One region of the Burkholderia sp. 3C genome, then DNA from elsewhere that is predicted to be linked to it. Evidence: predicted binding sites of a transcription regulator. Region 1 holds the regulator's gene; the other holds the start of a gene.
What was found. Region 1 encodes HrcA, which represses chaperone genes, less so after heat shock. Its sites were predicted from a motif close to TTAGCACTCNNNNNNNNNGAGTGCTAA; they were not measured.
Positions count from the first base shown of each region.

Region 2: a site for HrcA is predicted at 3,066-3,092, ahead of rpoH (RNA polymerase sigma factor RpoH). Genes of this name have one in related genera too.

Region 1 covers NZ_BAAILN010000159.1:65,206-72,292, forward strand. The annotation lists partial or broken gene dnaK (molecular chaperone DnaK) at 1-911, opposite strand, end outside; gene grpE (nucleotide exchange factor GrpE) at 1,314-1,868, opposite strand; gene ACYP33_RS34350 (hypothetical protein) at 2,234-2,395, shown strand; gene ACYP33_RS34355 (RNA-binding S4 domain-containing protein) at 2,367-2,774, opposite strand; gene hemH (ferrochelatase) at 2,824-3,891, opposite strand; gene hrcA (heat-inducible transcriptional repressor HrcA) at 4,008-5,033, opposite strand; gene ACYP33_RS34370 (NAD kinase) at 5,145-6,047, shown strand; partial or broken gene ACYP33_RS34375 (AAA family ATPase) at 6,068-7,087, shown strand, end outside.
Region 2 covers NZ_BAAILN010000059.1:497-7,583, forward strand. The annotation lists gene leuA (2-isopropylmalate synthase) at 1-1,599, shown strand, start outside; gene ACYP33_RS09845 (nuclear transport factor 2 family protein) at 1,788-2,174, opposite strand; gene ACYP33_RS09850 (acyloxyacyl hydrolase) at 2,214-2,786, opposite strand; gene rpoH (RNA polymerase sigma factor RpoH) at 3,152-4,087, shown strand; gene cydP (cytochrome oxidase putative small subunit CydP) at 4,448-4,717, shown strand; gene ACYP33_RS09865 (cytochrome ubiquinol oxidase subunit I) at 4,707-6,281, shown strand; gene cydB (cytochrome d ubiquinol oxidase subunit II) at 6,319-7,087, shown strand, end outside.

The DNA of each region.
Region 1 (7,087 bases):
GCGCGCGTGATCTTCAGGTTCAAGTGCTTCGGGCCCGATGCGTCGGCCGTGATGTACGGCAGGTTGATTTCGGTCTGCTGGCTCGACGACAGCTCGATCTTGGCCTTTTCAGCGGCTTCCTTCAGGCGTTGCAGCGCGAGCACGTCCTTCGACAGGTCGACGCCCTGCTCCTTCTTGAACTCGCCGATGATGTAATCGATGATGCGCTGGTCGAAATCCTCGCCGCCGAGGAACGTGTCGCCGTTGGTCGACAGCACTTCGAACTGCATTTCGCCGTCAACGTCGGCGATTTCGATGATCGAGACGTCGAACGTGCCGCCGCCCAGGTCATACACGGCGATCTTGCGGTCGCCCTTTTCGGCTTTATCCAGGCCGAACGCGAGCGCGGCCGCGGTCGGCTCGTTGATGATCCGCTTCACTTCGAGGCCGGCGATGCGGCCGGCATCCTTGGTGGCCTGGCGCTGGCTGTCGTTGAAGTACGCCGGCACCGTGATCACGGCTTCCGTGACGGTTTCGCCGAGGTAATCTTCGGCCGTCTTCTTCATCTTGCGCAGCACTTCGGCCGACACCTGCGGCGGCGCCAGCTTTTCGCCGTGCGCTTCGACCCAGGCGTCGCCGTTGTCGGCCTTGACGATGGCGTACGGCATCAGGCCGATGTCCTTCTGGACTTCCTTCTCTTCGAAGCGACGGCCGATCAGGCGCTTGACCGCGAACAGGGTGTTACGGGGGTTGGTCACGGATTGACGCTTGGCGGGCGCACCGACCAGCACTTCGTTGTCGTCCATGTAAGCGATGATCGACGGCGTGGTGCGGGTGCCTTCCGAATTCTCGATGACCTTGACCTGATTGCCTTCCATCACGGCCACGCACGAGTTCGTGGTGCCGAGGTCAATACCGATGATCTTTCCCATTTTTCGTAATCTCCAGAAACGCTGTTTGCTGCGGCTTTTCGGGGCTTTTTCCCGGTTTTGCCGCGCCGAATTCAACTCTGCACACGAAATAGGTGCGACCGCGCCGTTTTCAAGACCCCGAACGCGATGCGGCTATTCAATTTTTTCAATTGCCGGCGGCACGCGGCCGAACGGCGATCGGGGGCCGAAACAATCCGACCCCGAAAAACGACAACGGGCAAGCGAGGAAACGACGCGCGGGGCGATCCATGCCGGGCCAGCCGGCGGCATCGCCTTGCGATTCGCCGAAGGCGAACCGGCTTCATCGCGGCGCGGATCAGGACCCACGCGCCGCCGGCCGGCTTTCCCGCCGGCCTCCCCAACCTGAGGGGCGCGCTCGGGGCGCGCCGCCTTCCTTTTTGCTTACTTCGGCTGCGCGACCGTCACGAGCGCCGGGCGCAGCACGCGGTCGGCAATCGTATAGCCCTTTTGCAACACGTTGACGACGGTGTTGGCTTCCTGCTCGGCCGGCACCATCGAGATCGCCTGATGCTGATGCGGATCAAATTTCGCGCCCACCGGGTTGATCACGTTCACGCGGCCCTTTTCGAGCGCGTTGTTGAGCTGGCGCAACGTCAGTTCGACGCCTTCGCGAATCTTCGCGACGTCGTCCGACGTGTCGCCCACGGCCGCTTCGAGGCTGTCGATCACCGGCAGCAGGTGCTCGGCGAAGCTTTCGATGGCGAACTTGTGCGCCTTGGCGACGTCTTCCTGTGCACGGCGGCGCGCGTTTTCGGTTTCGGCCTTCGCGCGCAGGAAGTGCTCCTGCAGCTCGGCAACCTTGGCTTGCGCTTCGGCCAGCGCGGCGTCGGCTTCGGCGGCCTGCGGCACGTCGGCCTGGGCCGGCTGAGCAGCCTGTGCGTCGCGGCCGGTTTCGTCGGCCGGTTGAGCAGCCGGATTCTCTTGCGTATTTTCCATGTCGCTGAAATCGATTGGGTGAATGAAAGCCAGCCCGGCGGCACGCTGCGGACGAGGCCCGTGGCCTGCCTGCCGAGCAACAGAAACCCACATAGGGCCGAAAACAACAATTTCAAGAGGGTCTTTCGGCGGTTCCCGTCCGATCGGCAGGATCGACCCGCAACCGGCCGTAACAACCGTTACCACCACCCCACTGGATCGGCCCCGGACGCTGCACTACACTGCGTCTGAGGCTGCCCGGACCCACCCCGACGCGGCCCGATTCGTCGGATCATTTCGAACGACGCACAGCGCGCGCGCACCACTCACCGGCCGCCGCCTTCCGATTGCGGACCCGTTCCGCTGGCCGTCCCAAGGGGAGTACCGTGAAATTGACCTTTGTCATTTCGGTGGTCGCGCTGGTACTCGTGGCCGGCACCACCACCATCTGCATGTCGGGCGCCGTCACCGATCGCACCACCGAATACGGCAGCGCGCGGGCGACGTTCGAGCCCGCCTTCAGCGCCCATTCGAAAGTTTGTCGATGATCCGGCGGTCGCGCTTGGTCGGGCGGCCGTGCATCTCGGCGGCCGGCTCGCGATAATGCCGTCGCCGATCGAGTTCGGCAAGCCGTTTCGCCCGCCCTTCCGCGGTTTCCGAATACAAGGTCTGAGCGATGCTGGCCGGGCCGCGCAGGTCGCAGATCCCGAGCACTTCCACTTGCCAGACCACCGTTTCGATGGTGATTTCCACACGATCGCCCACCCGCACGTCCTTCGACGGCTTGACGGCCGCGCCGCCGATCCGCACCCGGCCCTTCTCGACGGCGTCGGTGGCCAGCGAGCGCGTCTTGAAGAAGCGCGCCGCCCATAGCCATTTGTCGATCCGCAGCTTGGCGCCCGGTTCGGTCGAAATCCGGTAGTTCATCGGCTTGATTCCGCTTCGTGACGGTGAATGAGGCTCGGGCCGCCCCGGTTCAGGCGGCCGTCTCGGCCTGCACCGCCACGCGCGCCGGCCAGCCCTGCAGGTTTTCCGCGACGATCTGGCCCAGCGCGTCGATCCAGGCCGGCGACGCATTCAGGCACGGAATGCGGTGGAACGCGCCACCGCCGGCATGCAGGAATTCGTCGCGCACTTCCATGCCGATTTCCTCGATGGTTTCGAGGCAATCGGACGTGAAACCGGGGCAGAACACGTCGGCGCGCTTGACGCCGGCCGCGCCGAGTTCGCGCAGCGTCGGCGCCGTGTACGGCTGCAGCCATTCGGCCTTGCCGAAGCGCGACTGGAACGTGACGAGGCATTCGAGCGAGCCGAGGCCGAGCGTGGCGATCAGCAACGCCGCCGTTTGCTGGCACTGGTCATGGTACGGATCGCCGAGGTCGAGCGTGCGCTTCGGCACGCCGTGGAAACTGAGCACCAGCTTGTCGCCGGCCGCGAAATCGGGGCGACCGTGCTCGGCCCAGTAATGCAGCACCTGCTCGGCCAGCGCATGAATATAGGCGGGATGGTCGGCGTAGTGGCGCACCGTGCGCACTTCGAGCTGGTTGCGCATGCGCCCCAGCGCGGCGAACGCCGCGTCGAACGCGGTTGCCGTGGTGGACGACGAATACTGCGGATACAGCGGCATCAGCAGCACCCGTTCCGCGCCCGCGTGCTTCAACTGGCCGAGCACCGTGCCGATATCGGGCGTGCCGTAGCGCATCGCGTAATCGACCATCACCTGGTAGCCGTTGGCGGCGAACAGCGGCCGCAGGCCTTCGACCTGCCGCTCGGTGTGCACGCGCAACGGCGAGCCTTCGGGCGTCCAGACCGTTGCGTATTTCTTCGCCGAGGCGCGCGAGCGGAACGGCAGGATCAGCCCGCGCAGGATCGGCTGCCAGGCGATGGCCGGGATTTCCACCACGCGCGGGTCGGACAGGAATTGCGCCAGATAGCGCCGCACGGCGCCCGGCGTGGGCGCGTCGGGCGTGCCGAGATTGACGAGCAGAACGGCGATGCGATGCGCCGGCGCGTGTTGCGACGGCGGCTCGAGATCAAAACGCATGAACGGGGATGGGCCTGGGCACCGGATCGAACGAGCCTCATTATAGCGACGGCCCACGACCCGGCGACACGAGACGGCGAAAGGCCGACGCGCCAATCGGGGCAATAGCGAACGGCTTACTGGTTGCCGCTCAAGGTCAGCGACAGCAGCCGCGCCGTGATGTCGACGATCGGGATCACGCGGTTGTAGGCCATCCGCGTCGGCCCGATCACGCCGAGCGTGCCGACGATCTTGCCGTTCACCTCATAGGGCGCGGTGACGACGCTCATCTCGTCGATCGGCACCAGCGTCGATTCCCCGCCGATGAAGATCTGCACGCCCTGCGCATGGCTCGACACGTCGAGCAGTTGCAGCAGGCTGGTTTTCTGGTCGAACACGTCGAACAGCTTGCGCAGCCGCGCCATGTCGGACGACAGATCCGCCACTTCGAGCAGGTTGCGCTCGCCCGAGATCAGCAGCGTGTCGCCGTCGTCGGGCGTTTCGGTGCTGGCCGTGACGGCGGCGTGCATCAGTGCGGTCACGTCGTCGCGCAGCGCGTCGATTTCCTCGCGCAGACGGCGGCGCACCTCGTCGAACGACAGCCCGGCGAAATTGGCGTTGATATAGTTCGAGGCCTCGGTCAGTTGCGACGGCGAATAATCGCGCTGGGTGGCCATCATGCGGTTCTGCACGTCGCCCTCGGGCGTGACGATGATCAGCAGGATCCGCTTGTCGGACAGCCGCATGAATTCGACCTGCTTGAACACATGGCTGCGGCGCGGGGTCAGCACCACGCCGGCGAACTGCGACAGGTTGGACAGCACGCTGGCGGCGGCGGCCACCACCTTCTGCTGCGGCTCGCCCGCCTGCAGGGTGGTTTGCACGAGCCGCGTGAGCGCGTCGCTGTCGATCGGCGATTCGACCGACAGCATGGTGTCGACGAACAGCCGATAGCCGCGTGGCGTCGGTACGCGCCCGGCGGAGGTGTGCGGGCTCGAAACGAGGCCAAGCTCCTCCAGGTCGGACATCACGTTGCGGATGGTGGCCGGGCTCAGCTCGAGCCCGGAATACCGGGACAACGTGCGCGAGCCGACCGGCTGACCGTCGGCGATATACCGTTCGATCAGGGTTTTCAGGAGGGTGCGTGCGCGGGGATCTAACATGGTCGAAAATTCTAGCGCAAGCGCGCGGCGCCCGCGAGGGTTGCGGCGCCAAGGCGCCCTCGGCCTCCCGGCCGGTTCCTTTTCGTCATCCAGCTATGGTGTAATGCCGCCATGAATACCGGCAACCAGTTCCAGACCGTGGCGCTCGTCGGGCGCAGCAACACCCCCGGCATCGCCGAACCGCTCGCCGCGCTGGCCGCTGCCATCGTGAAGCGAGGGCTCGAAGTCGTCTTCGAGGCAGCCACCGCGCAAGAATACGGCATCAAGGGCCATCCGGCGCTGACACCCACCGAAATCGGCGCGCGCGCCGACGTCGCGATCGTGCTCGGCGGCGACGGCACCATGCTCGGCATCGGCCGCCAGCTTGCCCCCTACCGCACCCCGCTGATCGGCATCAACCACGGCCGGCTGGGCTTCATCACCGATATCTCGGCCTCCGAGATGCTCGACCTGGTGCCGCTGATGCTGTCGGGCAGCTTCGAGCGCGAGGAACGCACGCTGCTCGAAGCGCGCATCGTGCGCAACGGCGAGCCGATCTATCACGCGCTGGCCTTCAACGACGTGGTGGTGAACCGCAGCGGCTTCTCCGGGATGGCCGAATTACGGGTCTCGGTGGACGGCCGCTTCATGTACAACCAGCGCTCGGACGGCCTGATCGTCGCCACCCCCACCGGCTCCACGGCCTACGCGCTGTCGTCGGCCGGCCCGATCCTGCATCCGCAACTGCAGGGCATCGTGCTGGTGCCGATCGCCCCGCACGCGCTGTCGAACCGGCCGATCGTGCTGCCCGACGACGTCAAGGTCGGCATCCAGATCATCGGCGGGCGCGACGTCAACGTGAACTTCGACATGCAGTCGTTCACGGCGCTGCAACTGAACGACACCATCGAGGTGCGCCGCTCGCGCCACACGGTGCCGTTCCTGCATCCGGTCGGCTACAGCTTCTACACGACGCTGCGCAAGAAGCTGCACTGGAACGAGCATCCGTCGCACGACGACGATCCGGAATCCTGACGCGGCCCGCGCCACCCACCATGCTCCGCCATCTCTCGATTCGCGACTTCGTCATCGTCGCCGGGCTCGACCTCGAATTCGACACCGGCTTCAGCGTGTTCTCCGGTGAAACCGGCGCCGGCAAGTCGATCCTGATCGATGCGCTCGCGCTCGCGCTCGGCGAGCGGTCAGACGCCAGCGTCGTGCGCGCCGGCTGCCAGCGCGCCGACATCACCGCCGAATTCACGCCGCACGACCGTGTCGCGCAATGGCTCGACGTGCATGCGTTCGATGCCGACGACGTGGTCATGATGCGCCGCGTCATCGACGCCAACGGCCGTTCGCGCGCGTTCATCAACGGCACCAGCGCCACGCTCTCGCAATTGCGCGAGCTGGGCGAGATGCTGGTCGACGTGCACGGCCAGCACGCGCACCAGTTGCTGATGCGGCCCGACGCCCAGCGCGAGATGTTCGACACGCACGCTGGCCTGACGGCCGACGCGGCCGCCGTCGCACGCGCCTGGCGCGCCTGGCGCGAAGCGCTCCACCAGATCGAGCTCGCGCAAACCCACGAGCGCGAACTGCAGCTCGAACGCGAAAAACTGGCCTGGCAGCTCGCCGAACTCGACAAGCTCGCGCCGCAACCGGGCGAATGGGACGAGGTCAACAGCGAGCACGGGCGCCTCACGCATGCGGCGAACCTCAGCCAAGGCGTGCAGGGTGCGCTGCTGGCGATCTCCGAATCGGATCAATCGATGCTCGGGCATCTGGGCGCGGTGCTCTCGAACGTGCGCCATCTGGCCTCGCTCGACCCGGCGCTCAACGACGTGCTGGCCTCGCTCGATCCGGCCGAAATCCAGTTGCGCGAGGCCTCGTATTCGCTGTCGCACTACGCGCAGCGGCTCGAACTCGATCCGGGCCGGCTCGCGCAGGTCGAGATGCGGCTCGACGCGCTGCATTCGGCCGCGCGCCGCTTCCGGCTGCCGCCCGACACGCTGCACGACGAACACCTGGCGCGCCGCGAGCAGCTTGCCGCGCTCGATGCAGCCGCCGACCTGAGC
Region 2 (7,087 bases), on a different contig from region 1:
GGCCGCAAGTGGCCGAGCCGCACGATCGAACGTGCGCCGATCTGGATGAGCACCGATCTCCGCGACGGCAACCAGTCGCTGATCGAGCCGATGAGCATCGAACAGAAGCTCGAATTCTTCGAGATGCTGGTGGCGATCGGGTTCAAGGAGATCGAAGTGGGGTTCCCGTCGGCCTCGCAGACGGACTACGACTTCGTGCGCAAGCTCATCGACGAGAAGCGGATTCCGGACGACGTGACGATCGAGGTGCTGGTGCAGTCTCGCGAGGATCTGATCGTTCGCACGTTCGAGGCGCTCGACGGCGTGCAGCGCGCGATCGTCCACCTCTACAACGCCACCTCCCCGTCGTTCCGCAAGATCGTGTTCGGCTTGTCGAAGGACGACGTCAAGGCGCTCGCCGTGAACGGCACGCGCATGATCAAGGAACAGGCGCAGGCCCGCCCCGGCACGCACTGGACCTACCAGTATTCCCCCGAAACCTTCAGCATGACCGAGCTGACCTTCGTGCGCGAAGTGTGCGACGCCGTCGCGCAAACGTGGCGGCCGACGCGCGATCACAAGATGATCGTGAACCTCCCGGCCACCGTCGAGGCGGCCACGCCGAACGTGTTCGCCGACCAGATCGAATGGATGGACCGCAACCTCGGCTACCGCGACAGCATCGTGTTGTCGGTGCATCCGCACAACGACCGCGGCACGGCCGTTGCCGCCGCCGAAATGGCCTTGCTGGCCGGCGCGGATCGCATCGAAGGCTGCCTGTTCGGCAACGGCGAGCGCACCGGCAACGTCGACCTCGTCACGCTCGCGCTGAACCTCTACACGCAGGGCATCGACCCGGGCCTCGACTTCTCCGACATCGATGCGGTGCGCCGCGTGGTCGAGCGCTGCAACCAGTTGCCGGTGCATCCGCGCCATCCGTATGCCGGCGACCTCGTGTTCACGGCCTTCTCGGGCTCGCACCAGGACGCGATCCGCAAGGGCTTCGCGCAGCAGCAGCCCGACGCAATCTGGGAAGTGCCGTACTTGCCGATCGATCCGGCCGATCTCGGCCGCAGCTACGACGCCGTGATCCGCGTCAACAGCCAGTCCGGCAAGGGCGGCGCCACCTACCTGCTCGAACGCGGCATGGGCTTCACGCCGCCGCGCCGCGTGCAGATCGAATTCAGCCACGCCGTGCAAACGGTGGCCGACCAGTCCGGCGAGGAAGTGACCGGCGACGCGATCTGCGCGCTGTTCCATCGCGAATATTTCGAAACCACCGGGCCGGCCGCGCGCGTCGGCGGCACGATGAGCTGGGAGCGGCACGAGATTGCGGCCGGCGGCCCGATCGCGAGCGACGCGACGGCCGAAGCGGTGGTGGCCCATGCCGCGGCCGCCTTCGCCGGCACGGCAGGCGCCGAGATCGAAGTGGCTTCGGTCGAGACGGTGCGCGCTGCCGACGGGCGCACGGCCGTGTTCGTCGGCATCAAGATGGGCGATGCCGCCATGCGCTACGGCGCAGGCGCACACGAGGAGCCGGTGGTCGCGGCGATCGACGCGGTGGCCAGCGCGATCAACCGCTCCGACTGGCACTGCTCGGATCACCGCGCCGCGGCCTGATTTCACGGGCCGAATCGCGCCCCGAATACGGCAGGCCGACCGGCCGCACACGGTCGGCACGCAATGCGCAATCGACATGCAGGCCGGGCGATCCTCGGCAGGCAGGAACGGAAAGGCGGCCCGACAGGCCGCCTCGATGAAACCGCAGGGATGCGACGAGCATCCGCTTCACCCGCGAACGGCGGGATCTAGGTTTCGGTTGCGCAGCGCGTTGCGTGCCAGGCGAGCAAGCGCCATTGGCCGCTTTCCCGGGCCTGCAGCGAGGTGTAGGCGATCGGGAACACGATCCCGCCGTTGTTCGCCTCGAGCTCCACGATCACCCGCCCGGTCACGACGAACGCGTCGCCGCCCACCGGCATCACCTCCTGCGACTGCACCTCGATCTGGCGATAGCGGCGGCGTCCGGCCAGGATCGCGTCGATGAACTGCTGTTTCGACTCGCGCTTGCCGTTGGTGTGCACGTAATAGACGTTGTCCGACAGCAGGACGTCGAGCGCCTCGCCGTCGCCGTCGACCATCGCTCGGAACCGGTCGCGCTCAAGCGTCCGGATCGCCTCCATCTGCTGCTCCACCATCGCCGCACTCCCCGGCCTCGCGCCCGTGGCGCATGCCACTCAGAAGTTGTACTGCAAGTAGATTTGGCTGAAATTTATACCAGGATTCGGTTCTTTGATACTGGCGTTTGATTCGTGCTGGAAACGGAAGCCTGCCAGGTATTGCTGACGGGAGCCGAACTGCGCACCGACGCCCACCATGTCGGCGAACTGGAACGCCGACGACATCGTGTAATCGGTGGCAATCGTAGGATGAGTCAGCAGCCGCACGCCCACGCCGCCCTCGATGAACGGCCGCACGTAGCCGGTGCGTTTGATGAAGCGGACCACCGGCGTGAAGCCGAATTCGCCGATGTTGCCGTGCACGGTGTGATCGCCGCCGTAGTGCCAATAGGACACATGGCCTTCGGCCACGAAGGTGAAGTGCCAATCCCCGACCTGCCACCACGACCAGCCCGGGTCCCACACCACGCCGAGATCGACCTTCTTCATGTCGTGATCGGCGATGCCGCCTCCCAGTTGGACACCCCAGCGGTCGGCCATGGCCGAGGTCGAACCACCCGCCAGTACGACTGCCAGCGCCACGCTTGGCAGCCATCGTCCCGTTCCGGGACTGTTCTTCTTGTTCTGCATTCGCCACTCCAGATTCCGGGGTTGAATGGAGCATCGGCCACGCATCACGCCGCCGACTCAAAAAACGAAGTGCATCTTAGGTTAAAGGGGATTTCTTATCGGCATCGTCTTTCGAAATAATTTTCTTCAAAAATAACAAGAATCAAAATTACATCCCAAAAGATTCACGAATCATCGTCAATTTGAATCAGCAGCAACCCTGACAAGAACGGTGTACTATCAATATACATTTTTTGATAGACATCCCGGAACTCGAATGGCCCTGTCGCCTCTAAGTGTTTAGCACTCACTTGGCGAGAGTGCTAAGATGAGCTTGGTGGAATCGCCTAGTAACGGGGAATGTCCCTGATTCCAAAGGAGTTTAAGTGAGCAACGCTCTGACCCTTCCGAATATTTTTGGCTCGGCGCCTGCGAAAGCCTCATCGGCAGGCTCGCTGGCGCTCGCGTCCCAATCGATGCTGCCGGGCCAACTCGGCAATATCGACGCCTATATCCAGGCAGCCAACCGGATTCCGATGCTGACGCTTGAAGAAGAGCGTCAATACGCCACGGAATTCCGTGACCAGAACAACCTCGAATCGGCCCGCCGGCTGGTGCTGTCGCACCTGCGGCTGGTCGTGTCGATCGCGCGCAACTACCTGGGCTACGGGCTGCCGCACGGCGACCTGATCCAGGAAGGCAACATCGGCCTGATGAAGGCCGTGAAGCGCTTCGATCCGACTCAGAACGTCCGCCTCGTTTCGTACGCGATCCACTGGATCAAGGCCGAGATCCACGAGTACATCCTGCGCAACTGGCGCATGGTGAAGGTCGCCACGACCAAGGCGCAACGCAAGCTGTTCTTCAACCTGCGCAGCCACAAGAAGGGCTTGCAGGCGATGACGCCCGAGGAAATCGAAGGCCTCGCGCAAGAGTTGAACGTCAAGCGCGAAGAAGTGGCCGAGATGGAAACGCGGCTGTCGGGCGGCGACATCGCGCTCGAAGGGCAGGTGGACGACGGCGAGGAATCGTTCGCCCCGATCGCCTATCTGGCCGATTCGCATAACGAACCGACGGCCGTGATCGCCGCGCGCCAGCGCGACCGCCTGCAGACAGACGGCATCTCGGAAGCACTCGAATCGCTCGACGCGCGCAGCCGCCGCATCATCGAGGCGCGCTGGCTTCATGTCGACGACGACGGTTCGGGCGGCTCGACGCTGCACGATCTCGCCGCCGAGTTCGGCGTGTCGGCCGAACGCATCCGCCAGATCGAAGCCAGCGCAATGAAGAAAATGCGCACCGCACTCGCCGAATACGCGTAACGCCCAGGCAAGCTGCCCGGCCTCGTTTGATCGAGCCCGCTGTCGCAAGACAGCGGGTTTTTTGTTTTGGGCTGCACAACAGCGCTACCACCCCCGCTCCATTTTTCCTGACACTCGTCGGGTGCCATCCTATAACTAGAAATATTCGGCATTCCGTAGGATTGTTCCAAATCGGATTCGCGATTCAGAGCAAGCTTTGCGGCACATCAAATACAAATCGCCATTTCGCGACCGTCCGCCGCAGATTGAATTGCAATTATCGCAGCGCACAATTTTAAAATTTTAATGTCCTTCCGCGTGCGCCAAACGGCGCGACGAACGATACCCAACCGGCCTATCCAGGGCGCTGCTCAACCGATCATGTCGCTGCTTCTCACTCCCAAGCCCACACCGCGCGATGCCCCGCGCACGCTGCGCACACGCCTCGTCGCCTGGGCCAAGGGGCCGACGCTCGTGCGCGACCTGTCGGCCGTGCTGGCCATCAAGCTGGTTCTTCTGATGGCGCTCAAGTACGCCTTCTTCAATCACCCGCAGGCGGATCACATGCAATTGCCGCCGGCCGTCGTCGCCGCCCGCCTGCTTGGGCCCACCACCCCTGATTCCTCCAAGGGAGACCACCATGATAAGTAGCGAAGTCGTCGATCTGTCGCGACTGCAGTTCGGCATCACAGCGCTCTACCATTTCCTGTTCGTTCCACTCACGCTCGGCATGTCCTGGCTGCTCGTGATCATGGAAACCGTCTACGTCATGACGGGCAAGCAGGTCTACAAGGACATGACGCAGTTCTGGGGCAAGCTGTTCGGCATCAATTTCGCGATGGGCGTGACCACCGGCATCACGCTCGAATTCCAGTTCGGCACGAACTGGTCGTACTACTCGCACTACGTCGGCGACATCTTCGGCGTGCCGCTCGCGGTCGAAGGGATGATGGCCTTCTTCCTCGAATCCACGTTCGTCGGGCTGTTCTTCTTCGGCTGGAACAAGCTGTCGAAGGTCAAGCACCTGATGGTCACGTTCCTCGTGGCGGTCGGCTCGAACCTGTCGGCGCTGTGGATCCTCGTCGCGAACGGCTGGATGAACAACCCGGTCGGCGCGCAGTTCAACTATCAGACCATGCGCATGGAGCTGTCGAGCCTGGCCGACGTGCTGTTCAATCCGGTCGCGCAGGTCAAGTTCGTGCATACGGTGTCGGCCGGTTATGTCACGGCGTCGATGTTCGTGCTGGGCGTGTCCGCGTGGTATCTGCTGCGCCGCCGCGACACGGCCTTCGCGTTGCGCTCGTTCGCGGTGGCCGCCGGCTTCGGGCTGGCTTCCACGCTGTGCGTGATCGTGCTCGGCGACGAATCGGGCTATACCACCGGTGAAGTGCAGCAGGTCAAGCTGGCCGCGATCGAATCGGAATGGGAAACGACCCAGGCGCCGGCCGCACTCACGTTGTTCGGGATTCCGAACCAACAGGAGCAGCGCACCGATTACGCGATCCGCATTCCCTATGTGCTCGGGCTGATGGCCACGCGCTCGATCGACGAACCGGTAGTGGGCCTCAATGATCTGATCAAGCGCAGCGAGGACCACATCCGCAGCGGCATGATCGCCTACGCGGCCCTGCAGAAGCTGAAGGCCGGCGACACCAGCGAGGCCACGCGCGCCAGCTTCGACGCACACAAAACCTACCTCGGCTACGGGCTGATGCTCAAGCAGTTCACGAACAACGTCACGGATGCCACGCCGCAGCAGATCGCCGAGGCGGCGAAGAAAACCATCCCGCCCGTCGCGCCGGTGTTCTTCTCGTTCCGGCTGATGGTGCTGCTCGGCGTGATGATGCTCGTCACCTTCGTGCTGGCGTTCTGGTTCTGCGCGCGGCGCGAGCTGCTGAAGCCGCAGCGCCGCTGGTTCCTGCGCTGGGCCGTCTGGGCGATTCCGCTGCCGTGGCTGGCCGCGGAGTTCGGCTGGGTGGTGGCCGAAGTCGGGCGCCAGCCGTGGACCATCGCCGGCATCCTGCCGACGCATCTGTCCTCATCGAGCCTGACGCCCACCGACCTCTACCTGAGCATCGCCGGTTTCGTCCTGTTCTACACGGCGTTGTTCGTGATCGAGATCACGTTGATGTTCAAGTACGCGCGCCTCGGCCCGTCGTCGCTGCACACCGGCCGTTACCACCACGAGCAGCAGCACACGGCCCCGGCCGCCTGATGCGCGCCCTCTCACCGAAACCGAACAAGGAATCGTCATGGATTACGCAACTCTGAAGGTGATCTGGTGGGTGCTGATCGGCACGCTGCTGATCGGCTTCGCCCTCACCGACGGCTTCGACATGGGCGCCACCGCACTGCTGCCGTTCCTCGGCAAGACCGACGACGAGCGCCGCATCGTCATCAACACCGTCGGCGCGACCTGGGAAGGCAATCAGACGTGGCTGATCACGGCCGGCGGTGCGATGTTCGCGGCCTGGCCGATGGTGTATGCCGCGTCGTTCTCGGGCTTCTACTTCGCGATGCTGCTGGTGCTGTTCGCGCTGTTCTTCCGGCCGGTCGGCTTCGATTACCGCAGCAAGCGCAGCGATCCGCGCTGGCGCGCGGGCTGGGACTGGGGCCTGTTCATCGGCGGCTTCGTGCCGGCGCTGGTGTTCGGCGTGGCGTTCGGCAACCTGCTGCAAGGCGTGCCGTTCTCGTTCGACAGCGACCTGCGCGTGACCTACACGGGCAGCTTCTGGGCGCTGCTGAACCCGTTCGCGCTGCTGTGCGGGCTGGTGTCGCTGACGATGCTGGTCGCGCACGGCGCCGCGTTCATCCGCATGAAGACCGACGGCATCATCGCGCGCCGTGCGGCACGGGCGCTGCGCATCGCGGCCATCGTCGCGGTCGTGTTGTTCGCGCTGGCCGGCGCGCTGATCTGCACGTCGATCGGCGGCTATCAGATCACCCAGGCCGCGCCGTTCGATACCGTGGCCAACCCGCTGCTCAAGCAGGTCGCGGCCGGCCACGGCCTCTGGCTCGCCA